One region of the Vibrio genomosp. F10 str. 9ZD137 genome, then DNA from elsewhere that is predicted to be linked to it. Evidence: predicted binding sites of a transcription regulator. Region 1 holds the regulator's gene; each other region holds the start of a gene.
What was found. Region 1 encodes MetJ, which represses methionine synthesis genes. Its sites were predicted from a motif close to TTAGACNTNTANANGTCTAA; they were not measured.

Region 1 (11,064 bases):
TACGTTCGTGAAATGAAACGCACCTGGTGGAGCAATAATCCATTTTATCGCTTCTACATGCTGCGCGAAGCAACGGTACTGCCGCTGATCCTATTCACTCTGTTTTTGACCGTCGGATTGGCCTCTTTAGTCAAAGGGGCTGATGCATGGCAAGGTTGGCTCGAATTTATGGCCAATCCTGTGATCATCGCCATCAATATTGTGGCGTTGGCTGGCAGCTTACTTCATGCCCATACTTTCTTTGGCATGATGCCGCAAGTCATGCCTATTCGTTTGAAAGGCAAAACGGTTGATAAGAAAGTGATTATTTTAACGCAATGGGCTGCTGTGGCGTTTATCTCCCTCGTTGTTCTCGTTGTTGTGTAAGGAGCATATTGTGATAACAAACAACTATAAAGTAGACAGATCACCAAAACGCTCTGATGAGCCTATCTGGTGGGGGCTATTTGGCGCAGGTGGCACATGGTTTGCCATGATCACTCCAGTTACCGTACTTGTTCTCGGTATCCTTGCACCTCTTGGTATTATTGACGCTGAAGCATTGAGCTACGAGCGTGTTAGTCGCTTTGCCACCAGCATTATTGGTGCCTTGTTTATCATCGGCACACTGGCTTTCCCTATGTGGCACGCTATGCACCGCCTTCATCATGGTATGCATGATCTCAAAATACACGCAGGCGTTGCGGGCAAAGTCGGTTGTTACGCCTTTGCCGGTTTGATCACTGCTCTGTCGGTTATCTTTATTGCGATGATTTAAAGTAAGCCAATCGCAGTGAGTAATAAACAGTTAGTACCATTAGCAAGTAACCATCATTAAGTAATAAAAAGGGTTGGCATAATGCCAACCCTTTTTTCTGTTCATTGTCTTTTTATTTAAACAACGTGATTAAAGAATGAAGCGGCTCAAATCTTCGTTTTCAACCAACTCACCCAGGCAGTTCTTCACGTACTCAGCATCAATGGTTAAACTTGTTCCGGCTTTGTCTGTGGCTTCAAATGAAATCTCATCCATTAAGCGTTCCATCACCGTGTGCAGGCGACGAGCACCAATATTCTCCGTGGTTTCATTCACATGCCATGCAGCTTCAGCGATCTGTGTAATACCATCTTCTGTAAAGTCGATATCCACTTCTTCCGTTTTCATCAATGCAATATATTGCTCAGTCAATGAAGCTTTCGGTTCGGTCAAAATACGCTTAAAATCGTTGCTTGATAACGCTTCAAGTTCTACTCGAATTGGCAAGCGACCTTGCAACTCAGGAATAAGATCAGAGGGCTTCGATACTTGGAATGCACCAGACGTCACAAACAAAATATGGTCGGTTTTCACCATGCCGTGCTTAGTCGATACCGTACTGCCTTCAATAAGTGGCAGTAAGTCACGCTGAACACCTTCACGAGAAACATCAGGGCCGGAGCTTTCACCACGCTTACAGATTTTGTCGATTTCATCGATAAACACAATGCCATTGTTTTCGACATTAAAGATTGAGCTCTCTTTTAACTCTTCCGGATTCACAAGCTTGGCCGCTTCTTCTTCCGTCAGTGCTTTAAAGGCATCTTTAATTTTCATCTTGCGCTTTTTCTTGGTATCTCCCGCCAAGTTTTGAAACATACCTTGAAGCTGATTGGTCATCTCTTCCATACCAGGAGGCGCCATGATTTCAACGCCCATCTGTGGCGCGGCAACATCGACTTCGATCTCTTTATCGTCTAGCTTGCCTTCACGTAATTTCTTACGGAAGATTTGGCGGGTATTCGATGAGCTATCGTCTGATTTCTCATTTTCACCCCAAGCATCACGGGCTGGCGGTAATAGTGCGTCTAAGATACGTTCTTCAGCTTGTTCTTCCGCTCGGTATTTTACTTTCTCCATCGCTTGCTGATGGGTCATCTTTATCGCCACATCTGTCAGGTCACGAATGATGGTTTCTACTTCCTTACCAACATAGCCCACTTCCGTAAACTTAGTCGCTTCAACTTTAATGAAAGGCGCGTTAGCCAGTTTAGCGAGACGACGAGCAATTTCAGTTTTACCCACACCCGTTGGACCAATCATCAAAATGTTTTTCGGCGTGACTTCAGCACGCAAGCCCTCTTCAAGTTGCATTCGACGCCAACGATTACGCAGGGCTATTGCCACTGAACGTTTTGCTTGGTCTTGGCCAATGATGTGGCGGTTAAGTTCGTGAACAATTTCACGAGGGGTCATATCAGACATAATTATTTCCTTAAAACAGTGTCACTGGCTATTTTTATTTTTCACCAACTAAAATGGGCTTTGACATAGACGAATAGTTGAGTCTATTTAACCAGTTCTGCTGGGATTTCTAGTTCTTCAATAGTGTGATGATGGTTAGTAAAGACGCAAATATCACCCGCAATTTGCAATGACTTTTGTGCAATCTCTAGCGCGTCTAATTCTGTATTTTCAAGTAACGCAATCGCAGCGGCTTGTGCAAAATTGCCACCAGAGCCAATGGCGATCAAATCGTTTTCTGGCTGAACTACATCACCGTTTCCGGTAATGATTAGCGATGCGGTCTCATCGGCTACCGCTAACAGAGCTTCTAGCTTTCTTAATGCGCGATCACTGCGCCAGTCTTTTGCCAGTTCAACTGCAGCTTTAGTGAGATGCCCTTGATGCGTTTGCAGTTTACTTTCAAATCGCTCAAACAGCGTGAACGCATCGGCTGTGCTACCAGCAAAACCAGCCAGAACCTTGTTGTTATAAAGGCGACGTACTTTTTTCGCGTTACCTTTCATGACGGTATTGCCTAGCGATACTTGTCCATCTCCCGCGATGACAACTTTATTATTTCGACGTACTGATACAATGGTAGTCACGAGTAGGGCCTCTTATTCTAGATTAGGGAGTTAAACACTGATATGAGGTCAAAACGGTAAATTTCAAGAGCAAAAGGACGCGACTCTTTGACGAAAATACATACCAAGACACCGTTATGACTGAGGTGAGTGATAAATCATGAAAAGTGACTAACTGGAATCATTTTTGTGAATAGCTTCTATGGCTGATTTCTATAAATAGCTAAAAATAAAAAAGGCTATTCCTTTGAATAACCTTCTTGATAAAAGTGGGCTAAGACATTCAATGTCTACTGTGATTCTTTCCAAATCGCACATGGCTCAATTTTAGCGCGTTGCAATTTATGCCTATCTCGCTCAGCATCACGCTTTAACGTATACGGCCCTAAAACAACACGATACCAACTGCTGCCTTCTTTTTTCCTGACTTCACTTTGAATGCCTTGAAAGGCGATGTTGGCTTTTCGTTCTTCTGCTTGTTGAGAGAGCTTAAACGCGCCACACTGCATAATGTAAGGAATATCAGAGATAACCTGCTCTTTCGCCTGAACCTCTACCTCTCGGTTTGGCAAAGACTCAACGTAGTCCCATTTTTCTTCTGGGGGCTTGGGCAATACGGTCGCAGGTTTGGGTTTTGGCTTCGCAACGGGCTTCGCAGCAGGTGTCGGTGGCTCAGGATCGTTACTTAACGTATACAGCCCGTAACCAAAAGCACCCAATAAAATAAGAGCAATGAGCCCACTTCGCCAAGGTTTTCGCCTTGGTGAACTCTTTTTCGACGCCTTTTTACTAGGCGATTTTTTGGTTCCTCGCCCGCGCTTTACATAATCTTTATTTGCCACGATGGTCTATCAACATTGAAAAGTCAGTAGGTATGTTAATTCAGATTTGGTGGGGATAACAGGGTAGAAATGGAAGCAGCGCACCAAAATGCGCTGCCAGTCAGGGGATTTAGCCAAAGAATCACACCAGTCTTGGTGGCGCAGCGCTTTCCCTAACCACCAAATGCGTTTCTAAAAGACGCGATCCTGCTCGTACATCGTGCCCTCTCAATAACTCAAGCATCATGAGCATCGCTTGACGACCGATTTCATAACGAGGCTGAGAGATCGTCGTTAATGGTGGGTCACAATACTCTGAGAATTGAATATCATCAAAGCCAACCACGGATAGATCTTGCGGAACACGTAATCCCAGTTTTTTTGCTTCTTGAATCGCGCCAATTGCCATGACATCGCTGTGACAGAAAATCGCCGTTGGTGGCTCAGGAAGTGATAATAAAGCTCTTACTGCTTTTGCACCCGCTTCAAAAGTAAAGTCACCATACGTAGTGTAAGTCGGGTTCATGCTCAAGCCACCGCGTCTCAATGCCTGTTGGTAACCTTGCTGACGGAACTGGCAAAGCACCGCATGTTGAGGCCCTGAGATTTGAGCAACACGTTTATGACCCATTTGTGTCAAATAGTTTACCGCTTCAAATGCCGATGTCAGGTTATCGATATGCACCGTAGGTAATTCAAGTTCTGGAGCAAATTCGCAAGCCATCACCATTGGCGGTAGATTTTTTTGCTCAGCTTTGCTCACATCAAAAGGAAGATCGCTGCCAAGTAGCAACATACCATCCGCTTGCTTAGTGAAAACGAGGTTAACAAAAGAGGCTTCGCGCTTTTTTTGCTGTGAGCTGTCACCCAGTAAAACAAGGTAACCATGCTCCATTGCTGCATCTTCAATACCACGAATAATTTCAGAGAAATAAGGATCGCAAATATCAGGGACGATAGTGACAATGGTTTTAGATTCATTTCGGCGCAGGTTTCGCGCCAACGAGTTTGGTGAATAGCCAGCTTCCAATACAGCATCTTCAACACGCTTACGTGTGGTCGACGATACTTTCTCTGGGTTCATCAGAGCTCTGGACACGGTTGCCGTTGAGACTCCCGCAAGCTGGGCAACATCCTTCATTGTCGCCATATTTTTAACCCTCTCTTCCTTTAGTTACAGCCACGCTGCATTGCGTATTGTTAAAGTTAATCTGGCGAACTGTCGTTCACTCTTGTTTTTCTATGTTCTGATAGTTTATTCATTTCTAAACATAAAGTTACGGTGAGATTAACACATTTTGCACGACTAGCGTGAAGTGGCTCACAAATCCCTTGTTTGTACTTTATCCAGATTCGCTCACGGCCCTTCGATTTAACTGAGATCTTGCGGTTCGATATCAATCGACCAACGGACTTTTTTCGCGATAGGTAACAGGTTTATCGCAGGTTTGGCGCTCATCAGAAGCTTCTGCATTAACGAACGCGCTTCCGTTTGTAATAACAATTGCCATCGATACTTCCCCGCTCTTTTAGCCAGTGGTGCTGGCACCGGGCCAAGAACCATGCAGTATTCATCGAACAGAGGATGCGCTTCAAGTGTATGACGAACTTGACGAAGAAAGTCTTCGACAAGCTGATTATCATTCGCTTCCGCTCTAAATAGGGTTAAATAACTGTAGGGAGGAAGTTGCGCCAACTTGCGCTCTTGAAGCGCAGTTTTCGCGAAGTGCCCATAGCTTTGATGGAGTAAAGCTTGCAGTAGTGCGTGCTCGGGGTGATGGCTTTGTAAGATCACTTCACCGGGCTTACTTGCTCTTCCAGCACGCCCGGCAACCTGAATGAATAACTGAGCCAGCCGCTCCGATGCTCGAAAATCGCTGCTGTACAAAGATCCATCCACATCCAATAGCGCCACTAAGGTCACATCCGGAAAGTGATGCCCTTTGGCCAGCATCTGCGTGCCAATTAAGATTTGATACTCACCACGACGAATGGATTCCAATGCGCTCTCTAAACTGCCTTTTCGGCGTGTGCTGTCTCGATCGATTCGTACGGTTTTGAATTCGGGAAACAATTCCAGGAGTTGGCTTTCTAACTGCTCGGTCCCGACACCAACGGTCACTAAGTTGGTTGAACCACAGCCATGGCATTGATGAATCACCGCTTGCTGAGATCCGCAATGGTGGCAACGCACCTCTCGGCTATTTTGATGGAAGGTGTAATACGCATCACAGCGTTGACACTCTGCTATCCAACCACACTCATGGCACATTAAAGCCGGAGAAAATCCACGACGATTGAGAAACAACATCACCTGATTGCCCGCGTTCAAGTGGCGTCTCATTTGAGCGATCAACGGCGCTGACAATCCACCTTCGAGATACAACCCTTTAATATCTAACACGCTGTGCGTGGCAGGCTTAGCGACACCGGCTCTTTGGGTGAGCGTTAAGTGGTGGTACTTGCCAGTTTGGGCATTGTGTAATGTTTCAAATGCAGGAGTCGCAGAACCCAGTATGATGGGTATTTGTTCTTTATTAGCTCGCATCACCGCAACATCACGAGCATGGTATCTTAACGAGTCTTGCTGCTTATAAGATCCATCGTGCTCTTCATCCACAATGATGATGCCGAGATCAGCAAAGGGGGTGAGCAGCGCAGAACGAGTGCCAATAATGATGCCCGCGATATTATCACGCGCGGATAACCAAGCATTGAGTCGCTCAGTGTCATTGAGTCCAGAGTGCATCACAGCCACTGGCACATTAAATCGCTTTTTAAAACGATTAATGGTTTGTGGCGTCAGCCCGATTTCAGGCACCAACACGAGTGCCTGGCGCTTTTGCTCTAGGACAGGCTTGATCATGTTCAGATAAACCTCAGTTTTACCCGAACCCGTCACGCCTTCCAGTAAATAACAGCCAAACCCCGGATTACTGTTCACCGTTGCAATCGCTATCGCCTGCTCTTCGTTGAGTTTTGGCTTATCAACGTTCGCTTCTACGTCACGCGGCCATGGCTTCTGTTTGGGTTTGATCTCGTGGCTCTCTATCCATCCTTTATCTTGCAATGTTTTTAAAACACTGCTGGTAATATCTTGGTCAATAAAGGACTGATGAGACAGCGGCCCATGCTCAAGCATCTTCATTACCGTCGCTTGCTTAACGGCTCGACCAAATCCCTGCATCAACTGATCGTTACCTGCTGGAGTTAACTGCCATTCTACTTGGGCAGTAAAGTCGGCCGGTTTGCCTTTCTTGAGGGCGCTAGGCAAGGCGTTGGCGAAGGTCTCACCAAGAGGGTATTGATAGAACTGACTGCACCAATGAAGTAAACCATACAGTTTTTCTGGCCAGACCGGTTCTGAATCCAACACTTTGTAAATCGGTTTGAGCTTCGATATTTCAAACTCAGATTCACTGACCATCGCGGTCACGATCCCAATCTGACTTCGAGGGCCAAAAGGCACACTGACTCGCCCACCAATCACCGGAAACAGATGATTTGGAATGAGATAATCAAATTGCTTATCCAGTGGAACAGGCAGAGCAACTCGAGCGATGGATGGGCGCATAGTGATTGGCAACTTTTAACGGCAACAAGAAAACACAGTCTAAATGATCGCTTAGTAAAGAGGGAAGCTAAAAAAGTGGCTAAATAGTTAGCAAACCTATTGATCCTCACGCAAGTATTCATTACTATACTGCGCCTTAGTGATAGGGCTTTCTGATGGGGTATTGGTCATCACGACCCGCCAAGAAGAGAGTGTTATCCATACTGTTTTATTAACTACGTGTGGTGTCCGGCATAGAATCGGATAGCGACACGGCCTAAATTGAGGTTATCCCATGAAAGCTGGAATCCACCCAGAATACAAAGCAGCGACAGCAACTTGTTCTTGCGGCAACTCGTTTGAGTTCAACTCAACGCTAACTAAAGAAACTATCCACCTAGACGTATGTGACAAATGTCACCCGTTCTACACTGGTAAGCAACGTATCGTTGATACTGGTGGCCGTGTTGATAAATTCAACAAGCGTTTCGGTGCTCTTTCAAGCAAGTAATAGCTCGCGCTATACCGAATTAAAAAAAGGACGCTCAGGCGTCCTTTTTTGTTTCTGTTGTTCTAACCTCATCGCATCTCCCCCTCTTTCTATCTTTTCCTTTATTGTCTTCCTATTTTATTCCTATCATCCTCTTTATCTTAAATAAACTCAGTGAGACCAGATCTGGTCTTATCAGTAGTCCATTCATGACTATTAATGATATGACTCGCATTCTGACCTAGGCAGGTTGACTTACATACTCTAGAATGGTCTTCCCCTTTGGCCACACTTTCAATGAGTACCTAACCCTATGTCCGATGACAACCGTCAAGAAAACACTGCTGAGTTATCTGCACAAGAAGCCTTCCGTCAACAAGCTCTTGATTACCATCAATTCCCGAACCCAGGTAAGATTGCCGTTGCACTCACAACGCCCGCTAATTCAGCGGAAGATCTGGCACTGGCTTATAGCCCTGGTGTTGCTGAACCTGTTCGTGAAATCGCGCAGAACGTAGACAATGTTTACAAGTACACCGCGAAAGGAAACATGGTCGCAGTCATTTCTAACGGTACCGCAATTTTGGGTTTAGGTAACTTAGGGCCAATCGCCTCAAAACCGGTTATGGAAGGCAAAGCGCTGTTGTTCAAACGCTTTGCTGGCTTAGATTCTATTGATATCGAAGTGAAACACCGCACCATCGACGAGTTTGTCGATACCGTTGCTAACATTGCCGATACCTTTGGTGGCATCAATTTAGAAGACATTAAAGCACCGGATTGTTTTGAAATTGAACGTCGCCTGATTGAACGTTGTGATGTGCCTGTTTTCCACGATGACCAACACGGTACCGCCATTGTTACCGCAGCGGGCATGCTTAATGCAATTGAACTGCAAGGCAAAAAGTTGGAAGAGGCTACCATTGTTTGTCTGGGTGCAGGCGCAGCAGCGGTGGCGTGTATGGAACTGTTGATCAAGTGTGGTGCCATGCGCGAAAAGATCTACATGCTTGACCGTAAAGGTGTGATTCACACTCGTCGTGATGACTTAAACGAATACAAGCAGCTGTTTGCCAACAATACCGATAAGCGTACCCTTGAAGATGTGATTGAAGGTGCTGATTTATTCTTAGGCGTATCAGGGCCAAACTTGCTGCCACCTGAAGCGCTAAAACTGATGGCGGATAAGCCGATCGTTTTCGCCTGTTCAAACCCAGATCCAGAAATCAAACCTGAACTTGCTCATGAGGTTCGTAATGACCTTATTATGGGCACTGGTCGCAGTGATTATCCAAACCAGGTCAATAATGTTCTGTGTTTCCCGTTCATCTTCCGTGGTGCTCTTGATGTACGTGCAAGCGAAATCAACGATCCAATGAAATTAGCCGCGGTGAAAGCTATCCGAGAACTGGCTAAAGAGCCCGTGCCTGCCGAGGTATTAAAAGCTGCGGGTGTTGATAGCCTTGAATTCGGGTCAAGCTACATCATTCCAAAACCGATGGATCCACGTTTGTTGCCTCGCGTAGCAAAAGCGGTGGCCGTTGCTGCAGTTGAATCTGGAGTAGCTCGAATCGACATGCCAGAAAACTACATGGCGTCGTAATCGACTCTCCTAGTAAAATAACTAAAGATATTCCAAGCATTAAAAAACCGCAGTCTTTTTATAAAGTCACTGCGGTTTTTTTGTTTCTGTGCAATTTTTAATTTCGGTCCAACAAGCGATGGCTTTACTGTGCCAGTGAGACTATTAACGTAACACTTAGCTAATAAAGTCATACTTAGCTAATGAAATAATACTTAGCTAACAAAGTAATACTTAACTGAGCCTTTTATTATTCTTGATCGTAGGCTTCAAATTCAATCCCCATTGCCGTCATCAGTGCTTTCACTTCTGCCGGAATATCATCTGGGCGATCTTTTCGTAAATCTTCATCCGTCGGTAACGGTTGGCCAGTATAAGCATGAAGAAAAGCTTCACACAGTAATTCACTGTTGGTCGCATGGCGCAGGTTATTTATCTGACGACGCGTACGTTCATCGGTTAATACCTTCAGTACTTTTAGCGGAATCGATACTGTGATTTTCTTTACTTGTTCGCTTTTTTTGCCGTGTTCCGCGTATGGACTAATGTATTCACCATTCCAGTCTGCCATTGCGCACCTTCGTTATTATCATATGGTAGTTAAGTTGAGGGGCAATTTTAGCCGGATTTAAGTCTATAAGCAAAGACATATAGACGTCTAGAAGTGTTGACGTCTTCATTTTTGATAAGTAAAGTGTCAAAAATGAGGAAGGGAATAACTGATAGCAACCTGAAATTATCCATATACCTAGGTCTATCCATATAACCAGGTATAGCCGTATTTCCCTTACGAGTCATTATAGCAGCGTCAAAAAGCATAGCCATACACAAAGGAAGGATTTATGAGCACCCGCAAGCCAGCAACAATCGCAGTTCGTACGGGAATCGAGTCAGATTCGCAACATCACGCTGTGGTGCCACCTATTTATCTCTCAACCAATTACGGCTTCCCTGCATTTGGCGAAGTGCCTAAGTACGATTACACACGTTCTGGAAACCCAAATCGCGGGTTGCTTGAAACCGCCTTGTTTGAGCTAGAGTCAGGCAAAGGCGCTGTGGTCACAAACTGTGGAACGTCTGCACTTAACCTTTGGGTATCGGCATTTTTGGGGCCAGATGATCTTATCGTTGCCCCACACGATTGCTATGGTGGCACTTACCGACTGTTTAATACACGAAGCCTTAAAGGTGACTTCAAGGTGGAATTTGTTGATCAATCGGATACCAAAGCCTTTGACGCGGCCATTGCTAAAAAACCAAAACTGATTCTGATTGAAACCCCATCAAATCCTTTAGTGCGTGTGGTCGACATTGAGAAAACATGCCAAAAAGCCAAACAAGTCGGAGCATTAGTCGCGGTCGACAATACCTTTTTAACCCCTGTGTTCCAAAAGCCTTTAGATCTTGGCGCTGACTTCGTTATCCACTCAACCACCAAATACATCAATGGTCACTCCGATGTGATTGGTGGCGTTGTGATCACCAAAACCGAAGAGCATGCAGAAGAACTCGGATGGTGGGGCAACTGCATTGGCGCAACAGGTACCCCTTTTGATAGCTACATGACGTTACGCGGCATTCGCACATTGGGCGCGCGCATGCGTGTGCACGAAGAAAGCTCACAAACCATTTTAGCCGAGCTTCAACGTCAACCTTTAGTGAAAACCATTTATCACCCGAGCCTTGAAAGCCACCCAGGCCATGAGATTGCAAAAAAACAACAGTTAGGCTTCGGCTCTATGTTGAGCTTTGAGTTTGGCGGAACCTTCGAACAATTAAAGTTCTTTGTTGA
Region 2 (11,064 bases), on a different contig from region 1:
ATACTACGCGAGGTGAACAGCGCCTCTTTGGACGATGAGCCATCCTCCTCCTACTCCATCACACAGCTTCTTAAAGGCTCGTTGGAACAATACGGGTTTGAACACCCTAATCATCGAGAGCGTGTTGATCTGCGGATAGACGGTGATTTTTACGTAAAAGTAAATGACACTCTGTTTAACTTTGTTATTTTTAATCTATTACGAAACGCGATTTACTATTTTGATTCTTATCCTGATAGTCAAATTACTATTTCAGCGTCACAACACGAAAATCAAGCGACCGTGGTCATACGAGATTCTGGGCCAGGTATTTCTGACAAGATACAGAGCCAAATTTTTAACGACTTTTTCTCACACAATAAAAGTGGTGGCAGTGGGCTGGGCCTGAGCTACTGTCAACGAGTCATGACTTCCTTTGGTGGCACCATTCGATGCCATTCTAAACTGGGTGAATTCACTGAGTTTCACCTCATATTTCCCGCGGTAAGCCCTCCACCAATCAATGAAAGAAAGACGAGCGGTGTGGTTAAAAATACCGACAAAAAACATCGCGTTGATGTGAGTAAGGTTTCCAATAAACATATTTTAGTTGTTGATGATAAGGAAGTTCAACGAGCTTTAGTCACTCTTTATCTTGAACAGCTGAACATGGGGTTCAACGTCATTCAAGCCAACAACGGAAAAACCGCCATTGATATCTTTAACACTAACCCTATTGATCTTGTGATCATGGACGTGCAAATGCCTATCATGAATGGCTTTGAGGCTTCGATTGAGCTAAAGAAAATATCCCCCGCAACCCCTATCATCGCTCTGTCTGGAGAGTCTGGCGCCAAAGAACTGTCTCTGATTGCTCGCCTAATGGATGATCATTTGACTAAGCCAACCGGACAAGATGCATTAAAAGAAAAAGTACTCAAATGGCTGAATAAAGATAAGGAAACTCAATCGATCCATTAGTTGGCATTTAATATGCTTCATTTTCTAACAACGATGCGGTGGCAATTTTTTGGCTAACAAAAGCCCTCCGCGCCGATTTAGATTAGGAGCAATCACTATGGATATTCATCGACACACATACTACGGATTAATTCATCACGGAATAAAAACGCTGCTTGTGGATCGCATTGGTCATTTTACTGAGGCGGAATACCACGAATACTTAAATGTCATGACAGGAAAGTCCTGTTGTTTTTCAATGAGCGATGAAGAGTTAAGGTCAGCCGTCGACAATTTAAGAACCGAAGGGTATCTAGAAGATATAAAACAACTGGTTTCAACTCAACAAACCTCCAGTTTAGAAAGATAGTTCGCTAGCTGGAGAGTACACAGTTATCCCTAGTTTTATTATTCCTTGTATTTATTGTGCCTTGGTTATTGGTTATTGGTTATTGGTTATTGCATTGTTTTTTCTTTGGTTGAATTCACGCGACGGCAGGCCAATCCAATAATGGAAAATCACTCTTCAGAATTATAACGCCACTTTCTTAATCTCTATTTGCTACAATGCCTGAATAACTGTTCTCAGCGACCTCTCTGGTCGCTGTTTTGTTTTTTGGAATACCTATGACTCATGAAGTGAATGCCCCAAAAGGGCAACTGTTATTAAGAACCCTCGCAATGCCCGCAGACACCAACGCTAATGGTGATATTTTTGGCGGTTGGATAATGTCTCAACTCGATTTAGCCGGTGGTATCCTAGCTAAAGAAATTTCTTCAGGCCGTATTGTTACCGTTTCCGTATCCAGCATTACCTTTAAGAAACCCGTGAAAGTGGGCGATGTAGTGTGTTGTTATGGTGAATGTAAAAAAATTGGCAGGACTTCGATGTCCATTAAACTAGACGTATGGGTCAAGCCTGTTAAAGAAGATGGTGTCGGTGAACGTTTTCAAGTGTGCGAAGCCACGTTCAATTACGTAGCAATCGATCAAAATGGTAAACCTCGTTTAATTCAGCAGCCCTAAGCTCACATTAAGGTTATATTATTGCTGAAGAAACCTGCTAAAGTCAGTACATTACTTTTCAGAGAATGAACCGAATCATTCAACAAACTCGCTAAATATTATAAGGATATAGCCATGTGGTACGTAATTTTTTCAACAGATATTGAAAACTCACTCGAAAAACGACTTTCTGTTCGCCCACAGCACTTAGCCAGGCTAGAGAGTTTAAAAGAGGAAGGTCGCTTGCTGACGGCAGGTCCAATGCCAGCGATTGATTCCGACAATCCAGCGGAAGCCGGCTTCACAGGGTCGACGGTAATCGCAGAATTTAATTCACTGCAAGATGCGCAGCAATGGGCGGATGCAGACCCTTACATAGAGGCTGGTGTTTATGCCAATGTCATCGTTAAACCATTTAAGAAAGTATTTTAATATGCGTAAAGTTATCATTGGTGCTTTGGCTTCTTTGATGTTATTTGGCTGCTCTTCTAATGCTAATCAACAAAGAAACCTTGAACTCTTAGCCCAAAACCGAGCCAGTGTTTTGAGCTCGGAGCTACCTTTGGAGTATGGTCCTCTGTCAATCATGCAAGCGAGAGCAAAGGGTACAACCATCGAAATAATGATGGTTTACAACGATGATGCTCCTGGTGCAAAACCCACTCAACAAGTCATGAAAATGAGTGTAGACAGCTATTGCAGTGACCCCGATGTCAAAAGTAATCTCGAAGTGGGCGTTAGCTACCGTATACAAATGCGCAACAGTCGAGGCCAGCTCATGATTGACCAATACATCGACAATAGTACGTGCCAGTAGATTGAAATACCGGTGACCCCGGTGATGTTAGATCGACCACACTGCTCAAAAATGCCATATCTTGATATGATGATTTTTATCTTTTCACCGTGATACGCATTCAGACTAGCAGCAATTGAAGCTTGCATATTCTATATCACACATATACAGTATGCGATTCAGATCACATATATACTCTTTGTTACCTCAAACACTTGAGAAATAGTAAGAACCCGCTGGAGTTTCCATGAAAAAAATCATTTCTGCACTCGCTGTTACCGCTGCACTTGCATCATCTGTCGCTTTTGCTTCTACGCCTGTGATGTTCTCATCGATTAATAATTTTAATGCACCCGATGAGCAAGCGGTTGGTGGTGTACGTGTTGCTGCTCTTTACGGTAAAGTCGATGACCTTAAAGGAGTTGATTTGGCTATTGTTGGCCTTTCTGAAACGAACAATACAACGGGTGTTAACCTGGGTTTTTTTGGCGCTTCTAAAGTCAACGAATCTATGACAGGCGCATCTTTAGGCTTTTTTAACTGGAATACTGGTTCAACGCTTGGCGCAAACATTGGTGCTGTCAACTTAACCAACGATGTTAAAGGCGCGAACATTAGTTTTGTTAACTATTCAGAGGGCAATACGCTGGTTGATATTGGTGCAGCAAACCTTTCTGATACTTCAACCGTTCAATTTGGCTTTTTCAACAAAACAGCGAAAATTGAAGGCGTTCAAATCGGTATCATTAACTGTGCTGATAATGGGTTCTTCAAATGCTTCCCTATTGTCAACTTCGCTAAATAGTCTACCTTTAGTCCGAACTTAGCACTTAGAACATCGCTCTAAAGAAAAACTTCGTCGGACAATTAAACGATACATAAACAAAATGCCGCTACCATAGCGGCATTTTTTTATCGAAGACTGTTCTACCTTATTGTGTTTACTCGCTAAGCTATTTCTCGTTCCTTCCATTCTTTTCTTAACGATTTTGCCGCTGAAACCAGATTGGTTAAGGCTTGCTCTGTTTCTGTCCAGTTACGCGTTTTCAACCCACAATCTGGATTAACCCATAAACGGCTCGCTGGGATTTTCTCTGCTGCTTTTCTTAGTAGGTCTTGAATCCACGCTTCTGATGGAATATTTGGCGAATGAATGTCATACACTCCTGGTCCAATTTCATTGGGGTAGTTGAACTCTTCAAAAGCGCGTAATAATTCCATATTCGAGCGAGAGGTTTCAATGGTAATAACATCCGCATCAAGCGCCGCGACGGAATCAATAATTTCATTGAATTCGCTGTAACACATATGCGTGTGAATTTGTGTTTCTGGTCTCGCACTGGCCGCTGAAATCTTAAATGCGTCCACCGCCCACTCTAAGTACTGCTTATGATCTCTCTTTTTCAGCGGCAAACCTTCACGAATCGCAGGCTCATCTATTTGAATAATATTAATGCCTGAATTTTGCAAGTCAGAAACTTCATCTCTAAGAGCAAAAGCAAGCTGCTGGGCAATTTTTTTACGGGAGATGTCTTCTCGAGGGAATGTCCAACACAGTATCGTTACTGGGCCTGTCAGCATGCCTTTCATGTGTTTAGAAGTCAGAGATTGTGCATAGGTGGTCCAATCCACGCTGATTGGCTTTTCGCGCTCAATATCAGCAACAACAATCGCCGGTTTCACGCAGCGTGACCCATAGCTTTGTACCCAACCAAATTGAGTCGTTTGAAAACCTGAAAGGTGCTCTGCGAAATATTCCACCATATCATTACGTTCGGCTTCACCGTGCACCAGTACGTCCAAATCTAGGGCTTCTTGGCGTTTCACGGCATCGGCAATATGCCCTTTTAACGCTTCATTATATTGGGATTCGGTTAGAAGGCCTTGCTTATATGCACTTCTCTGAGCTCGAATTTCACCCGTTTGCGGAAACGAACCAATCGTTGTTGTCGGCAATAAAGGTAACCCAAGTACAGTTGATTGATGCTTAGCGCGTGTTACATATTGCTCACTTCGCTCTGATAATGCCTTGGTAATACTGTTAATACGCGCTTCAACTTGAAGCTTATTCACCTGGCTTGATGAGAGCCTTGCAACAATAGGTTGGCTGTATTTCTCACACGCTATAATCGCTCTACCATCGCCATCGATAGCAGCCGCGAGCAACGCAACTTCTTCAACTTTTTGTTTAGCAAAAGCAAACCACGACTTCACTTCTGCACTTAGATCCTCTTCTAACTCCAGATCAACTGGGCTATGCAGCAATGAACACGATGTGCCAATCCATAACCGTTCAGCCAGTTTGTCTTTCACTGGCTTCAAGCGTTCAGCCCAAGCGCTTAAATCTGCGCGCCAAACATTCCGACCATTAATCACACCCGCAGACAATATCCAGTCTTGAGGTAGTTTTGAAACAACCCGATCTAATTGCTCTGGTGCAGCCGCTAAGTCGATGTGTAAACCTTGTACTGGTAGTTGCACAATCTTGTCAATCGTATCGACTACTGAATCAAAATACGTCGTGAGTAGCAGCTTCACATCACTTTGAAGCACTTGGTAGGCAAGTTTGAATGAATCAAGCCACTTATCTTCCAGCTCTAAGGACAAAATAGGTTCATCAATCTGTACCCACTCCACACCTAAGCTCGCAAGTTTTGAGAGAATGGCTTGGTAAGCGGTCAATAAACGAGGCAGCAATGTCAGACGATCAAAGCCCTGCTCGACTTCTTTTCCTAAATATAGATAACTCAGTGGACCAAGTAGAACGGGTTTGACTTTATGCCCCGCTTTAATAGCTTCATTCACTTCTTCGAATAGTTGCGGCCAACTGACTTCAAAACTGTCATCTTGGCTGAATTCTGGAACGATATAGTGGTAATTGGTGTTGAACCACTTGGTCATGTCTGAAGCAGCGTTGCCGTGACTCGCTCCCGTACTGCTGCACCCACAACTCTCTTGGGATTGACCCCGGCCGACTTTAAATAATGTGTCTAAATCGGGGAAGCCATCTCGATGACGCTTTGGTGTATGACCCAATAACAGTGTTGTCGTTAACACATGGTCATACCAAGCAAAATCCCCCGCGGTAGTAAAGCTCAGCTTTGCATTATCTTGCAACTGCCAATGCTTTTTACGCAGGGTTGAACCTACCTCTTTGAGTGATTTTTGATCTATTTCTCCACGCCAGTATTGTTCCAATGCAAATTTTAGCTCTCTTTTTTCGCCGATACGTGGGTAGCCTAATATATGTGTTGTGGTGGTTGCTGCTGTCATTTCCCTAGTCCTTCTGATGATTACGGTTCTGCGCCAATAATTCTTAAGCTAGTTAGTCATGATTACTAAAGAGCTCTAGATGGCCAAACTATCTCGTTTTTCATCAATATGAACAATCTCCATTTATTCACCTTGTTTATTAATAATATTCATGAACATTCAACCAAATAGCCATCTAGATGTTTACACATCTAATATTAATGGGTAGATTAGAGAAGCTAATGAAGCTTCTAGGAAGATGAGAGGAACTCATGATTGAGCTAAAACATTTACGCACTCTGACCTCATTAAGAGAGACCGGGTCATTAACCGCCACCGCCACCGCACTGCACCTGACTCAATCGGCGCTGTCTCATCAAATAAAAGATCTCGAATCCAGAATCGGTGGGCAGCTCTTTTTGCGTAAAACGCGACCAGTGAAATTCACGTCCGAAGGGGAAATTTTACTTAAAGTGGCCAATGAGGTATTGCCGAAACTCGCTCAAGCAGAAAATGAAATTGCCAGTTTGAAAGAAGATGTGAATGGACGATTGCACATGGCCATCGAATGCCACTCCTGTTTTCAGTGGCTTATGCCTGCTCTCAAAGAGTACCAACTCGCTTGGCCAAGTGTCGCCCTTGATTTTTCATCAGGATTTGGCTTTGAGCCCTTACCTGCCTTGATGGCTGGTGAGCTCGATCTTGTTATTACCTCAGACATTCAACCCCGATCTGAAGTCCACTATGAACCCTTGTTTGATTTTGAAATGCGTCTTATCACCGCAACCACTCATCCGCTCTCAACAAAGGAGTGTATCGAGCCGGAAGATATCATGGATCAAACCATGCTCTCTTACCCGGTGCAGAAACAGCGCCTTGATATCGTAAAACATTTTTTGCAACCCGCAGGTGTGGAGCCTCAGAAATGGAAGCAAGCCGATAACACCTTGATGCTAGTTCAAATGGTGTCTGCAGGGCTAGGAGTTGCTGCTCTACCCAACTGGGCAATTAGCGAGTTTTCAAGACAAGGGTTAATCAGCAGTAAACCTCTAGGCAAAGGCCTCTGGCGCAGGCTGTTTGCCGCCACGCGAAATTCCGAGAAAGATAAGCGCTACTTACAAGCCTTCTTTTCGACCGCCAAACTTCAATGTAAAAGCCACCTTGATGGGATCAAGATGGCTTAAAAGAAATGGCTGATATATCATTGTTTATGTGCGCATTTCCTCGTCAAACAAGGAAATGCGCTTAACGTTGGTATGCTTTAAACTGATTGGTTAATGGATCATATTGATAACCTAATACATCCAGCTTACCGATTAGGCTTTCCACATCCATTTCATACGTGCTGACCAACTCGTCAAAGCTGTCACATTCTAATCGCAGCTTTTCGTTAACGATACCCAGAAGGATGGCGTTATCGAGACGAGTAATATTGCTAAGATCCATCATTATTCTCCTTTATTGCGAGAGTTAAACTTCTCAGGGGTAAAGATAAAGAGATAAAAAGTAAGAGCTAAACGTTTACCAATACAAGCTTTACTCAAGGCGCATATCTTACTTACGCAACCTTGCTTAAAGCATAGTTGTTATTCATAGTATCACTGTGATTTCTTAGTTAAAAAGTGATCCTCTTCTAAATCACCATGATTTGAGATGAAATGGTCGCGGAGCATAACAATAACAGCAACCCCAGACCTATCTGAATTTTTTCTGGTGCGCGAGTCACCAATAAATGCCAACACGAAACCACCACCCCAATCAACACAAATAGAAAACTAGTAACGAGCGGTGTCAATAATAGCGCCAACTGTGACTCATGGAACTGATAAATACTCGCTAAGACACACCCGGTGAACATCATTGCGGCAATCACTACGGTCACAGGTAAGATTCGATGGAACGCTTGTAAACGTGTTCGAGCAATGGTCAATAATAAGTGAGAGAAACTTGCACCAAGCAAAAAAATCAGAACAAAGTAAGTAAGAGATTGAGACACACTCACTTGCTGAACAATTTGAATTCCCACAAACGACAAGGCAAAGCCATTCGCGAGAAATAGCAACCAAATAGGACCAGCATCACGTGTTTTGCCCGTTTGAACACGAGAATAAAAATAGAATATCGCAAAAACCACCATAAATGCTTCGATTTTCAAAGAAGCAGTCGCTAACCATAGTACCCCTATCGCTGGTAGCATTTTATGAATACGCCCACGCTGGCCTGGGCAAATGTCCCCTTTCACTAAAATGAGTGTCAGTACAAGCTGTGCCCCAAGAAGCATCGCTGGAAAAAGAGAAATTAAGTGATTGATCATAATATCCACGGTTAAAAATCGAAGGTTCAATAATTAGCAGAGGATGATAACAGACCTAAACCCATTCACTAACCGCAATCATTCACAAACCGCTATTGATGCCTTATTTGTCACACCAGAGCTAAGTTGTGCAGGGGTCAATGTTTCTGTAGTAGATAATTCATGGCGGCTTCTGACTCTAAAATCCCTTTGTAGCCCCCCTGTTCATCCACGAGTACCCAAGGAAATGGCAGTTGTTCTTCAATATAGCGTTCTAAATCTAAAAGAGACGAACGATGATCCAACCTTGAAAATCCAGTTCTCATTAACTGATTCACAGGACGATGCCAAATGGCGGCCTCACGGTTACTCTCTAACTCCGTCCCCATTTGAGGTGTTAGGTGTAAATTCACCTCAAGCTTTGACACCAAACCCACGCATTTCTTGTTCACAATAACGGGCAAGGTTAGCGAAGGAGAACTTTGAAGCCTTTTATTGACCTCAACAAGCGGTGTACTTGGGTCTAACGTCCCTGCATCAGTCGCCAGATTAAGCAACGTCAGTTTTTGTTGTGTATTTCTAAAACCTTCTAACTCCGACGCTAACGCCACTTGGTAATCGAGCGCGTATGTAATGTTTCCGATAGCAACCGGTTTAGAAAATAGATAGCCCTGCATATAGTCGACCCCTAGAGCCTTAAGCACACTTAACTCCGCCAAGGTTTCCACTCCCTCGGCCACCACCTTGATACCTAAGGTGTGAGAGAGTTCTGTGATCATTTTTACTATATGGTATTGCCCTGACCCTTTTGTTATCTCTCGAACAAACTCACGATCGATTTTCAGAATGTCAAAATGCCTCTCGCGCAAGTAGTTGAATGAAGAATACCCTGTGCCGAAATCATCAATGGCGATTTGCACACCACTTGCACGAAGAGCCTGCAAAGCTTTACCCTGGCTAGGGCTACTCTCAAAATAGGCACTTTCAGTGAGCTCAATGGTTATTGATTCAAAACCATCAGCGTAGTGTTCAAGCATCTCCGATGTTTCTTTCAACACCTGTTCCGTTCCCAAGTTCGTATTGAGTGAACGGTTGATCGTTAGCCCAACCTTATCACCACAAACGGCTCGGATTTTACTCAGATCACCTAAAGCAATCATTCCAACAGCGCTGTCCAGCTTTGGTACAAGCTCAAGATCTTCAGCAATATTGACCATTTCTTGGGTCGTAAAGTCCAGATTGGGTATTGGGGTGAAGCGGCACAATGCTTCAAACTTGGCTATCTGCCAGGTGTTGGCGTCAATAATCGGTTGGTAATGTACATGAAGTTTATGGTTCGCTATCGATTCTCGAACAATCTCTTCGAGTATTTTTTTTCTTTCCAGCTCTTTATGAGTTTTACTGTGGTAAAACGAAATGCTCGTTTGACCACTAGGCTTGCTATCCATCATCGCTTGCATCGCATGAGAAATGGCTCGTTTAGGGACATCGGTATCATAACCAATTATGGATACCCCAATTCGTCCGCTAACCACATATTCATGTATGTTTTGTTCGCCTTCCAATTTAACTTCTTGGAAAAACTGGCTAATCGATTTCATTAATGCACGTTGTGGGCTTATTTTTTTCTGTGAAGGGCTTTCAACGCAAACAACAAAGACACCATTTGAAAGGTATCCAGCCAAACTGCTGTAACGGCTGCGAGACAACATATCGGAAAACAACTGCCTATTTTCCAGAATGGTTTCCTCGCCAAAAGTCGGCTGCATCGCAATCACCACTTTTCGGCTATCGATCGTATCCGAAGAACACAGCTCTTCTAGCAGTTTAACAAACCGATCTTTAGTCGGCAGTTGAGTTAAAAGCTCAACCCCGCCTAATCCTTTATCGGCAATTCGATACAATTGATTCGATAAATCGACGACGATCCCTAGGTAATAAACTTTATTATCACTAAAGGTGACCTTTTGGACGGTGAGATCTTGAGGTACCGTTAATCCCGCAGCAGTACGGCTTAAAATACTGCCGCCCCAAGAACCTTTTTCGTGAATGTCTCGCCACATATCTTGGTAAAATTCGTCGGGATATTTGCCTGCATTAAATATATTGGCTTTTAATCCCAGCATTTCATTTCGCTTAAACCCTTTTAACTGCTCAAAATAGCGATTGCACGTTAAAATTCGAGTCTCACTGTCTGTGACGACGATGCCATGATGCGTATTCTCAAACAATATTTGAAAAACTTCACACAATTCACTCATTGACGTTAAACCAATCAAAGGACGAAATGTCCCACTGACCGCGTTTTTCTCTGGCTTCTCCATGTAAACTTCAACCTGAATGAAACCCGTTCCTTTGGGCATCAGAGTGCAATTAACGTATTCACTGACTCCAGTTTTAAGAACTCGCACCAGTGCATCTTTCAAATCACGTCTCTGTGTTCCCGGCATATATTCCAAAATGTCGTCCATTGACGAAATTAAATTGGGCGCGTTGAGTAAGCCTTCCAGTTCTTTTTTATCAAAGACAAACTCTCGCTTATCTAAATTCAAATACCACTCATACACGGCAGAGGCATTGAATACTGAATCAATCTCGAGTACTCCAACATCTGACACTTCATTATCCAGCGTACTCTTATTTTGAACCATAGATATACTCTCGGTTGTTGCATCTGATTTTGTTAACGTTGCCCGACTCATTTTATAGAGAACCTGTTTATAGAAAACTCGCTAAGTCACTATTATGAATATAGTTGAAACTATAGATCGCTCGCGGT
Region 3 (11,064 bases), on a different contig from region 1:
TTTAGCCTTTGGATTATGTAACCTCTGCGGAGCAATACAATGAAGATCAAAACGCCAATACTGAAAAGAGCCCACGAAATACGACGCAACTGAAGGTATTTCTCGTGAGTTTCTTGCAGTTCTTCTTTTTGGCCTGTTAAGTGTAAGGTTTGTTCAACAAATTCTTTTTGCTGACGAAAGGCTTCTTCATTAATCAGATTTAAAGACTGTTGCTGAATCCGACTGAGGTCATTAAACTTTTCTAAATTATCTAACGCACCCTCAAGTTTTCCTTTTTTCTCTAAGCCGAGGTAAAGAAGTTTATGGGCGTGCATTTGAATAGTAATGTCTTTTAGCGATATACCAAGCTCAAGAGCTTCATTGGCATAAGCATAAACTAAGTCAGGTTCTTGTTTGTGATGAGCAAGCCCCGCATTGAGCAGCAGCGCTTCCGCTTTTAAATGAGGAAACTGCGCATATTCCAGTAACTTTTCAGCTCGATTCAAATACTGTTCAGTTAATGAAAAGTTATAAAGTTGAAGGTAAGTAGCCGCCAACGATAAGCGTATATCGATGACATCTTCAATGTTATTTATTTTCCTCTCGTGATCGATAACGTTGAAATAGTGAACTAACGCTAAATTGTATTTTGACTGTTGATAGTAAATATCGCCCATCTGCTTTAAAACTTCCGCCAGTACAACGGAGCTTTGGTAGTTGTCATAAAAGTCGGCGGCTTGAGATAAATGCTTTAAGGCCGTATCAAATACTTTTCGTTCATAAAAAAGCTGCGCGAGTAACCGATTGACCGCCGCAAGTTGGCCACTTGAATTGTCTTCAATCGCTTGCCAATAGCTAATGAGCAATTGGGATAAGGCACGATTGTAGAGCTTATTATTCAAATAGTGATGGCCGACTGCAATGTGATAATCGATATAGGTGGCTTTGGATTTGAGTGAATCGATATACGGTTTTACTTTATTAAAATACTGGTTCGCTAAATCGACATTACCATCGTACGATGCAATTTCAGCTTTGAGCATAAAAATACGGTAATAAATTACGCGAGCAAACTGATCCGCTTGTTTAATTGTGCTGTATTTAAGCTGAATCTCTTCAATTGACTGGATTGCTTGTTCAGAATTGCGCGTTTGCAGCCAAAGAAAGCGAGTGTGGAGTGTTTTAACGCTTAGGTTTTGGTAATGAAGTCGATGCTGGTTGGTCAGCTGTTCCGCTTCTTCTAAGCGCTTATTCGCAACGGATGTATTGCCCAGATTATATTCCGCTTGAGCGAGAATTGTCAGGGCATTAACTGTACTGGTTGGGGTACGGATCGTGTTGTCACTTTCATCTCGATTCATCGCCGATGGATTGTCATTTTGATCCGTAATGAGCTTGCGTTGATTCAAATAATTTGAAGTAAGTACTTTAGACTGCGCTGGCACAATACCCAGTAAACTATTCGCCTCATTAAGTGTTGGAGAAGAATAAATCGTGGCGTGGGTAAGTGTAGAAAACAAGCAAAGAGTGATACAAAATAATTGCATCCAGCGCATTGGTAGCATTCGGGTTATTCCTTATTGGCGAGCCATGCGCTGATTATGAGCGGGCTTCGAGCTTTCTGATGAACGGTACGGGTTGATGTCTAAGCCACCACGACGAGTATAACGAGCGTATACCGTTAAACGCGTAGGCTGACAATATTTCATGATGTCAGTAAATATACGTTCAACACACTGCTCGTGGAACTCGTTATGTTCACGAAAAGAGACAATATAGCGTAACAGAGCTTCGCGGTTTATTTTTTGACCTTGATATTGAATTTCTACACTGCCCCAGTCGGGTTGGTTGGTAATTAAGCAATTAGACTTCAATAAGTGGCTGTGTAGTGTTTCTTCAATGATCTCATCACTGGTTGCGCCATCAAGTAATGTGGCATCAAAGTCGTAACTTTCAATCTTAATATCTTGTGCATCGATACATTCACCCGACATAGTGACGATAGGTTGCTGTGTATAATTGGTAACAGGGTAGATGTTTAAAGCAACGGTTTCCCCAGCACAAGCAGATAAGTCGTCTTGAAGTTGTTTCGACACTTGGTCCCAACTTTCAAAAGTGGTTTGGTTGTAACTATTTAGATAGAGCTTAAAGGACTTGGATTCAATCAGGTTTGTGCTGGTGGCTGGAATCGCCAATTCCCCGATAGCCACTTGAGGTAATCCATTCTCATTTAGCCAAGATAGCTCATACATGGTCCAGATATCGCAGCCTTGGAACGGAAGGCTAGCACCTAGATGCAAATCATCTCTATTTAAACTGCGAGGTACGGGCTGCAGCAAGCTGGCATCATAGTGATTGGTGTATTGCGTTTTTTGGCCAAGGGTAAGACCCGCGAGCTCTTTTGCATTGGAATATTTGCTCATACTTTGTCTTAAATTAGATTAGAATGGCGAGAATTTTACGCAATCCCCAGTGAACTGTCATTAATGATATGACCTAAAGCTGGCTTTCCTGACCCATATTTTGGAGACCTCAATGACTTCTGATGCTTCTCAGGCACTTTTTTCTTTTAGCCAAAGGTATTTAGACGCATATCAATTAGCTCATCATTCACTTCCCAATAACGAAGAGCTTGCTCAGCTGGTTTCTCCTTGCGTTGAAAAGAAGTGGCAAGACAGTGTGCTATGGAAAGCTTATCCACGCGAGAAAAGTGCTGACTTTACCAATGTGGAAAATGGCATTGAGTTGATCATTCATGATGATATTAAAGCCTTTTATGGTAGTCAGTACAGTGCTGACATGAACGCAAAGTGGAAAGGTAACGAACTGGCATTACTGCAGGTTTGGAATGATGAGGACTTTGTATTGCTGCAAGAAAACATCTTGGGGCATTTGGTCACGCAAAGGCGTTTAAAGCTCAAACCCACGGTGTTTATTGCCGCGACTGACGCAGAGCTTGATGTGATTTCGATATGCAATTTGTCGGGAAATGTCATTTTGGAAAGGTTGGGCACCGATAAGCGCGATGTCCTAGCGCAAAATATTGTTGAGTTTCTGACTCACTTAGATCCTGCGGTATAATCGGGTTTGGGAATAAATAATGTATGTAGTTGAATTGCAATTTGAGTGCTTTGATAACACGACGGTGAGCGCCGTTGATAAAGCGATCAATGGTCTGATGGATGCGCTGAGATACAACGGACAAGTGCTGGGTCGTGAGTTTCCGATCGTAATGGGAGAGGGCGAGTTTCTGGTTCGTGTTGTGTGTCCTGAACAAGACAGTTTGCACCCTAAATATCGTTCTGATTTTGTTAAAGTGTGTTTTAACCGCTTAACGGAAGCCAGCCTACTTGCGCCCAAAATGCGTTTACTTGGAAGAGATCTTAACTCGGAACAAGCCGCTGAAGAAGAAACGCCGAGCTGGCAAATCCTTTACACCACCTTTGTTCATACATGCTCACCATTAAGAAGTGGTGAAAGCTTGTTGCCTATCCCGTTGTATCGAAACCCTGCGACGTTCAATGGCGATCATAAAGCCTTGATTAAGTGGCAAACAGAATGGCAAGCGTGTGATGAAATTCAAATGGCAGGAGCTTGCCGAGCCGAGCACGCGACGCAGTTTGAAATCTGCAGCGCTGATAGTGTGTTGTTTCGCCGAGGCTGGGATTTAAGAGGCCGTATTGAATTTTTGACTAAGGTTCCGACTTATTATTATCAGTACCGAGTGGGTGGCAAAAGCCTAGCGGATGAAAAACAGCGTAAGTGTCCGAAGTGTGGTGGGGATTGGTTACAGGATGAAGCATTGCACGATATCTTCCACTTTAAGTGCGATGACTGTCGTATTGTGTCCAATATTTCCTGGGATCAAATTAAAGTCTAGCCGCTGATGACTTCATTTCTGTACTTTCAATCCTGAACACTTGATGCAGAACACGGGATAAAGGTGCTTATAGATAAGCAATGTTTAGTTAAGTAATGTGTAGTTAACTAATATTTTCAGACAAGCATAAAAAAGCCGATATATACTCTATTTTTATTGAAAGCGAGCTCATTGAGCATGATTTCATTGAGTAAGATATCGGCTTTTTAAATGGTTTGGCGTTAACGTTCGGTTATTTTAATCACGGAACGTCAATGATCTTTGGGCTGATTACCAGCCTTTAACTACGCCGCCTTGGAAGATTTCAGACGCTGCGCTGTATACTTCTTCTGTTTGGTATGCTTTTACGAAGTTCTGAACGTTCTCTGCATTCAGGTTGTCTTCACGAGCAACAACAAGGTTTACGTATGGAGATTCTTTGTCTTCAACGAAAATACCATCGTTTTGTGGAGTTAAGTTGATCGAGCTTGCGTACGTTGTGTTGATGATAGAAAGCGCTACATCATCCAGTGAACGAGGAAGTTGTGCTGCATCTAGTTCAACAATAGTGATGTTTTTAGGGTTAGTGACGATATCGCGAACCGTTGCTAGCAGGCCAGCACCTTCACGAAGTGTAATAAGACCTTGTTGCTCAAGAAGAAGCAGTGAACGACCTAGGTTCGTTGGATCGTTTGGAACCGCAATACGTGCACCATCTTCGATTTGTTCAACAGAATCCACTTCTTTTGAGTAACCTGCAATTGGGTAAACAAAGGTGTTACCAGCAATCACAATTTTGTAGCCTCGGTCAGCAACTTGCTGATCTAGATATGGTTTGTGTTGGAACGCGTTAACGTCGATAGAACCATCGTCAAGTGCCGCGTTTGGCGTCACGTAATCGGTGAACGTCACTAGCTCAACATCAAGGCCGTATTGCTCTTTTGCGATTTTAGCCGCTACTTCTGCTACTTGAGCTTCTGCGCCAGCCATTACACCCACTTTGATTTTGCTGCTGTCTTCTGCTTTATCACCACAACCTGAAAGAACAAGCGCAGACGCTATTGCTGCAATGGAAAGTAGACCTTTAACGTTAAATTTCATGATTATTTCCTTATCAAAAAATGAATAGCTTCTAATTAACTACTGCTTCTAATTAATTAATTGTGTAATCCGCTTCTCAAAACAAAAAGCGTGTTGATTTTTTATCTGTGATCGACTCGGCGAACAATGGTGTCGCCAATAGATTGAATGATTTGTACTAGCACGATGAGCATCACAACGGTCACCGCCATAATCACCACATCGTAGCGGTGGAAACCATATCGAATAGCAACATCACCTAAGCCTCCGCCACCCACTGTCCCTGCCATAGCGGAATAGCTCACGAGTGTGACGAGCGTAATCGTGACAGAGTTAATGATGGTCGGTAATGCTTCTGGTAATAGTACTTTGGTAATAATTTGAGTCGGTGTCGCGCCCATTGATTGAGCCGCTTCGACAAGCCCCGTTGGTACTTCTAGAAGTGCGCTTTCAATAAGACGAGCAACAAAAGGAATCGCGCCAATAGTCAGTGGCACAATCGCAGCCGTGGTGCCGATAAAGGTGCCCACTAGCAGCTTTGTTACCGGGATGATGGCAACCATAAGAACCAAGAACGGAACAGAACGCCCCATATTAACGATGGCACCGAGTACGGCATTAAATTGAGTGTTTTCTAACAAACCGCCTTTTTTGGTGGTATGTAAAATAACACCGAGCGGAATACCAATAGCAAAACCGACAATCCCTGCCACACCGACCATGTAAAGAGTTTCCCATGTCGCACCTAGCAACAAGTTTCCGTTTAGGTTTAGCCAGTCACCTACGGTACTTAAAGAAAGTGTATTAAAGGACATAACCAAGTACCTCTACTTTTACTTTGTTCTCACTTAAAAACGCAATAGCCGCATTATCATCTTCTTCGCTACCAAACAGTTCGGCGACCATCATGCCGAATTTAACACCGCCCGCGTAATCGAGATCGGAACTTAAAATGCTCACATCAATATTGAATTGTCTCGTTATCTGCGACATCAGCGGTGCATCAACGGTCTCACCAGTAAACTCTAAACGCACCAGTGGGTAGCTGCCTTCTACACGCGTTTTTTGTAGGCGAACTTGATAATCTTCAGGGATCGTAAGATCGAGTGTCGAGCGAATAAATTCGTGCGCCAACTCTGTTTTAGGATGAGCAAAGATTTCGCCAACTGTCCCTTTTTCAACCAGTTCACCGTCACCAATGATCGCCACCTGATGACAAATGCTTTTCACCACATCCATTTCATGGGTGATGAGTAAGATCGTGATATTCAGCTTGCGGTTGATTTCACGCAGTAGTTCTAAAATTGATTGTGTTGTCGCAGGGTCCAGTGCACTTGTTGCTTCATCGCAGAGAAGCACTTTCGGGTCAGACGCCAGTGCTCTGGCGATAGCAACCCGCTGCTTTTGTCCGCCACTTAAGTTGGCCGGGTAGGTGTCTCGTTTGTCTGCCAAGCCAACCAGTTTCAGCAACTCTGAAATCTTACTCTCAATATGCTGTTTGCTTTGCCCTGCAAGTTCGAGCGGTAAAGCGATGTTGTCAAATACCGTACGAGATGAGAGCAAGTTGAAGTGTTGGAAAATCATGCCGATGTTACGGCGAGCTTCACACAGCTGTGATTTGCTTAATAAAGTAAGGTCAACACCATCAACAATGATTGAACCGGTAGTGGGTGCTTCCAGCATATTGACGCAGCGGATTAGGGTACTTTTCCCCGCACCTGACGATCCAATAACACCAAAGATGGTGCCTTGCTCAATATGAAGGTCGATATCTTTCAGGGCAACGATCTCTTTAGTGCCTTGATAAAAAACCTTATTTACTTGATTTATCTCAATCATTTTCTTTCCTGTGCAGGGACAACAGAATAATATTTTGAACTGTATCTCATTTAGTAGAGGATGCTATGGTTTTACCTGAATCAAGTCAATAGATATTTTTACGTCTAGACGTCTAAACGTTCGTTTGTGCTAGTCCCAAAAGTAATTAGATAGTGATGAAAGAAATAAAGCGTGCGATAATTCCACAATATATTGACTAAATTGAGTATAAGTTTTGGCTAAACCCGCGGTGTTTTTGGATCGAGATGGCGTGATCAATGTGGATCATGGTTACGTAAATGACGAGCACGATTTTGAGTTTATTGACGGTGTTTTTGACGCGACGAAGCAGCTTCAGCAAATGGGGTATATGCTTGTACTTGTAACGAATCAATCCGGTATTGCGCGTGGCATGTTTGATGAGGAGCGTTTTCTTTCCCTAACTCAGTGGATGGATTGGAACTTTGTCGATCATGGCGTTGAATTTGATGGTTTTTATTACTGCCCACATCATGCTGAGTATGGCATTGGTGAATATAAACAAGATTGTGAGTGCCGCAAGCCTAAGCCTGGAATGTTTATCTCTGCACGTAACGATCTGGATATTGATATGGCAAATTCAGTCATGGTTGGCGATAAAGCCGAAGACATGATGGCCGCGGAAGCGGCGGGGATAGAAACGAAGATTCTGGTGCGCACGGGTAAGCCCGTTACACAACAAGGCGAAACGTTAGCGACGACCGTACTTAACAGCATTAAAGATGTCCCCGCTTACTTAGCTAATTAGTACTTACTTATTTAGCTATTTAGCTATTTAGCTACTTGGCTATTTAGGTTAGGCATTTGGTTATTTAGCTGTGTAATACGGTGTTGATTGCCTAATGAGTACTTTTATTGAATTTAGGGGGGACTATGCACAAACCGTGTATTTTGGTGTTTTTTATTGGATTGGGCCTAATTGGCTGCACTCAAACGCAGTTAAATGACCGTCAGATTGGTGGGAACCCTTATCAATCTTACATTCAATACCGTTGTGAATCGGGTGAAAGCTTTGATGTTGCCTATATACCAGACAGTGAATTCGCAGTACTACGAGCGGCCGATGTTCAATACGATTTGGTGAGATCCCGATCTGGTTCGGGGGCTATGTATATCCTCAAAGACGCGATGGCTGGGGCAGAAAACCCCATTACACTTCGCACAAAAGGTAAAGAAGCCCTTTTAGAGCTTGACCACCATGTTTACAAAAACTGTAAAACACAATAGGTTAGTCTACAACCAGTGAGTACAGCAGCAATGAATCCAGAACAGTCTGTATACGTAAGCGTCATTGAGTTTCGCTTTTTGAACAGGCAGTTTACCCAGTGACATGCGAGATCCTGTGGCCATGTCGAACTTTTTTCCTTTCGATGATACTTTCCAATAACTATGAGAAAAAAACTCACAATTCACGATATCGCTAAACTATCCGGAGTGGGGAAGTCTACGGTTTCACGTGTATTGACCAATGATCCCAAAGTGAAACCTGCAACTCGAGCCAAAGTTGAGCAAGTGATCCAAGAGTCGGGTTATGTGCCGTCAAAGTCCGCGCAATCAATGCGTGGTGGAAGTCAAAAAGTTGTGGGAGTGATCATTTCTCGTCTGGATTCGCCATCGGAAAATAGAGCCGTAGGGAGCATGCTCAAAAGCTTGTATGACGAAGGGTATGATGTGGTGATCATGGAAAGCCAGTTCGACAGGCATAAAACCAATGAACACCTCGAGGTACTGCAAAAGCGGAATGTCGATGGTGTGATTGTGTTTGGGTTTACCGATTTAGATCTTGGGAATCTAGAGGCATGGCAAGGGAAATCCGTTGTTATTGCCATGGATACCACGGTGACGTCATCGATTAATTATGACAATAAAGGCGTGATTACTTGTGCGTTACGATACTTGTCAGAGCGTAAAATCCGTAATATTGCGTTTATTGGTGTCGATCCTAGTGACAAAACCACAGGAAAGCTGCGTTTAGAGTCCTATATTGAATGGTGCCAAATCCACGACATCATCCCATCATATCAAACTGGGCAATTGCATCATGAAAGTGCCTATCAGTTGGTTGATAAAGTACTGACAAATCAAACCGAAGCGATAGTTTGTGCTAGTGATACCCTTGCTCTCGGTGTGATAAAGAAGTTGCAAGAATTAGGGCGCGATGACGTTATGGTGACGGGTGTTGGTGGTAATGACCTGCTTTCTTTTCTCTTCCCTAAAGTTCATAGTATTGATCCTGGTTACACTTCAGCGGGTAACCAAGCAGCTAAGCTTTTGATATCCCATATAAATGGGAATACTGAGAAGTGCCATATCACTCAGGAACCGATCATTTCTTAACTCATTAATTTCTTATTGAATTAAAATTATACTGTGATCTCACTCAATTAATGGGACTGTTCCCATTTTATTTTCAAAGGATGCCTGTCACTATCTTATCAAGCGCGAGTGGGACTGTTCCCATTGGTTGGGTAGGAAAACAAAACAGACTCAGAGTGAGACTCCAACAGGGTGGATAAGGATATGGGTAAGATAGCAAAACAAGACGTAGAACGTCTGATTGAACGGGTCGGTGGTAGTGACAACATTGCGAGTGTGAGTCATTGCTTAACTCGACTTCGTTTTGTGCTAAAGGATACCAGTAAGGCAGATGAAAAAGCGTTAGAGGCGTTGAGCCTAGTGAAAGGCTGCTTCACCAACGCGGGGCAATTTCAAGTGGTTATTGGGACTGAAGTTGATGAGGTGTATGCCGTCCTTATTGAACTGTCTGGGCAATCTGAAGCATCAAAAGATGAATCTAAACTGGCGGCTCGACAAAATATGAATGCGCTAGAGCGTGGCATATCTCACCTCGCGGAAATATTTGTTCCATTGCTTCCTGCGATCATTACTGGTGGTTTGATTCTGGGTTTTCGTAATGTGATTGGCGATATCAAGATGTTTGATGGCCAGTCTCTCACTGAAATCAGCCAGTTCTGGGCCACGGTGCATTCATTTCTTTGGTTGATTGGTGAGGCTATTTTCTTCTTCTTACCGGTTGGCGTGTGCTGGGCGACGGTGAAAAAATTAGGTGGCACCCCCATTCTTGGTATAACCCTTGGTGTCACCTTAGTTTCACCACAGCTAATGAATGCGTATTTGATCGGTAAGGAAGTGCCACAGGTTTGGGATTTCGGTTTGTTTGTGATCGAAAAAGTGGGCTATCAAGCACAGGTTATACCGGCCATTCTCGCTGGGGTTGTCTTAGCGTTTATTGAGACCAACTTGAAGCGCATCGTTCCTGCTTATTTATATTTAGTGGTCGTGCCGTTTGTTTCTATTATCGTCTCTGTTGTTCTAGCCCATGCACTGATTGGTCCTTTTGGACGCGTGATTGGCGATGGCGTCGCGGTTGCTGCTAAATTTGCAATGACAGGTGATTTTGCCGTCATAGGTTCAGTCGTGTTTGGTTTTCTTTATGCGCCACTGGTTATCACGGGTATTCACCACACAACGAATGCAGTTGATCTACAGCTCATGCAAGAGCTTGGTGGAACGCCAATTTGGCCATTGATTGCACTGTCTAATATTGCTCAAGCTTCAGCGGTCGTTGGCATCATTATTATCAGCAAAAAGCATGGTGAGAGGGATATCTCTGTCCCTGCGGCTATTTCTGCTTATCTTGGTGTTACAGAACCCGCAATGTATGGCGTGAACCTAAAATACAAATTCCCAATGCTGAGTGCCATGGTAGGCAGTGCGATTGCTGCGGCAATTTGTGGTAGCGCAGGCGTGATGGCTAATGGTATTGGTGTTGGTGGTTTACCTGGCATTTTATCTATTCAACCGCAGTACTGGGGTATTTATTTTGTGGCTATGCTGGTGGCGATCTTTGTTCCCGCAGTATTGACTTTGTTCTTCTATAAACGCGCACAACAAAAAGGGGAACTGGAGTTGGCGAGTGCTTAGCTCTTGTAATCAGTCCTTAGTTAGAAACAGTACATAGATGGAATTAGTACATAGGTAGAAATAATACACAGGTAGAAATAGTTCCTAGCATTCGTACCTGGAAATAATGTTTGGCTTTGTACTGGTGAAAAGTGCGGAGTCATTCATAGCAAGTCAATTTGGAGTGATGTTTACCACTCCTTTTTTAATCTTTTTCGTTGGTAAGTGAGTGTCTTAAATGGCGATGAATAACGCAGATAAAAACTGGTGGAAAACAGCCACCATTTATCAAATTTACCCAAAAAGCTTTTGTGATAGTGGTCTTAAAGGCACTGGTGATATTCAAGGTATTATCAATAAGTTAG

Region 2: a site for MetJ is predicted at 6,181-6,200, ahead of metE (5-methyltetrahydropteroyltriglutamate--homocysteine S-methyltransferase). Genes of this name have one in related genera too.
Region 3: a site for MetJ is predicted at 6,854-6,873, ahead of metN (methionine ABC transporter ATP-binding protein MetN). Genes of this name have one in related genera too.

The regions. Positions count from the first base shown of each region.
Region 1 covers NZ_JBNGCJ010000411.1:1,976-13,039, forward strand. The annotation lists gene frdC (fumarate reductase subunit FrdC) at 1-366, shown strand, start outside; gene frdD (fumarate reductase subunit FrdD) at 380-757, shown strand; gene hslU (HslU--HslV peptidase ATPase subunit) at 887-2,221, opposite strand; gene hslV (ATP-dependent protease subunit HslV) at 2,305-2,847, opposite strand; gene ACP45E_RS09505 (SPOR domain-containing protein) at 3,117-3,668, opposite strand; partial or broken gene cytR (DNA-binding transcriptional regulator CytR) at 3,790-4,806, opposite strand; gene priA (primosomal protein N') at 5,020-7,221, opposite strand; gene rpmE (50S ribosomal protein L31) at 7,496-7,711, shown strand; gene ACP45E_RS09525 (malic enzyme-like NAD(P)-binding protein) at 8,004-9,293, shown strand; gene metJ (met regulon transcriptional regulator MetJ) at 9,523-9,843, opposite strand; gene ACP45E_RS09535 (O-succinylhomoserine (thiol)-lyase) at 10,115-11,064, shown strand, end outside.
Region 2 covers NZ_JBNGCJ010000329.1:352-11,415, forward strand. The annotation lists partial or broken gene ACP45E_RS06675 (hybrid sensor histidine kinase/response regulator) at 1-960, shown strand, start outside; gene ACP45E_RS06680 (hypothetical protein) at 1,058-1,309, shown strand; gene yciA (acyl-CoA thioester hydrolase YciA) at 1,567-1,965, shown strand; gene ACP45E_RS06690 (YciI family protein) at 2,080-2,376, shown strand; gene ACP45E_RS06695 (GspS/AspS pilotin family protein) at 2,378-2,761, shown strand; gene ACP45E_RS06700 (VC2662 family protein) at 2,988-3,545, shown strand; gene metE (5-methyltetrahydropteroyltriglutamate--homocysteine S-methyltransferase) at 3,689-6,013, opposite strand; gene ACP45E_RS06710 (LysR substrate-binding domain-containing protein) at 6,265-7,176, shown strand; gene ACP45E_RS06715 (DUF4250 domain-containing protein) at 7,238-7,438, opposite strand; gene ACP45E_RS06720 (hypothetical protein) at 7,626-8,306, opposite strand; gene ACP45E_RS06725 (EAL domain-containing protein) at 8,444-10,936, opposite strand.
Region 3 covers NZ_JBNGCJ010000004.1:14,595-25,658, forward strand. The annotation lists gene ACP45E_RS00150 (tetratricopeptide repeat protein) at 1-1,544, opposite strand, end outside; gene queF (NADPH-dependent 7-cyano-7-deazaguanine reductase QueF) at 1,557-2,402, opposite strand; gene syd (SecY-interacting protein) at 2,515-3,060, shown strand; gene ACP45E_RS00165 (Zn-ribbon-containing protein) at 3,080-3,859, shown strand; gene ACP45E_RS00170 (MetQ/NlpA family lipoprotein) at 4,130-4,939, opposite strand; gene ACP45E_RS00175 (methionine ABC transporter permease) at 5,041-5,733, opposite strand; gene metN (methionine ABC transporter ATP-binding protein MetN) at 5,723-6,757, opposite strand; gene gmhB (D-glycero-beta-D-manno-heptose 1,7-bisphosphate 7-phosphatase) at 6,972-7,523, shown strand; gene ACP45E_RS00190 (MliC family protein) at 7,649-8,002, shown strand; gene treR (trehalose operon repressor TreR) at 8,165-9,112, shown strand; gene treB (PTS trehalose transporter subunit IIBC) at 9,296-10,720, shown strand; gene treC (alpha,alpha-phosphotrehalase) at 10,938-11,064, shown strand, end outside.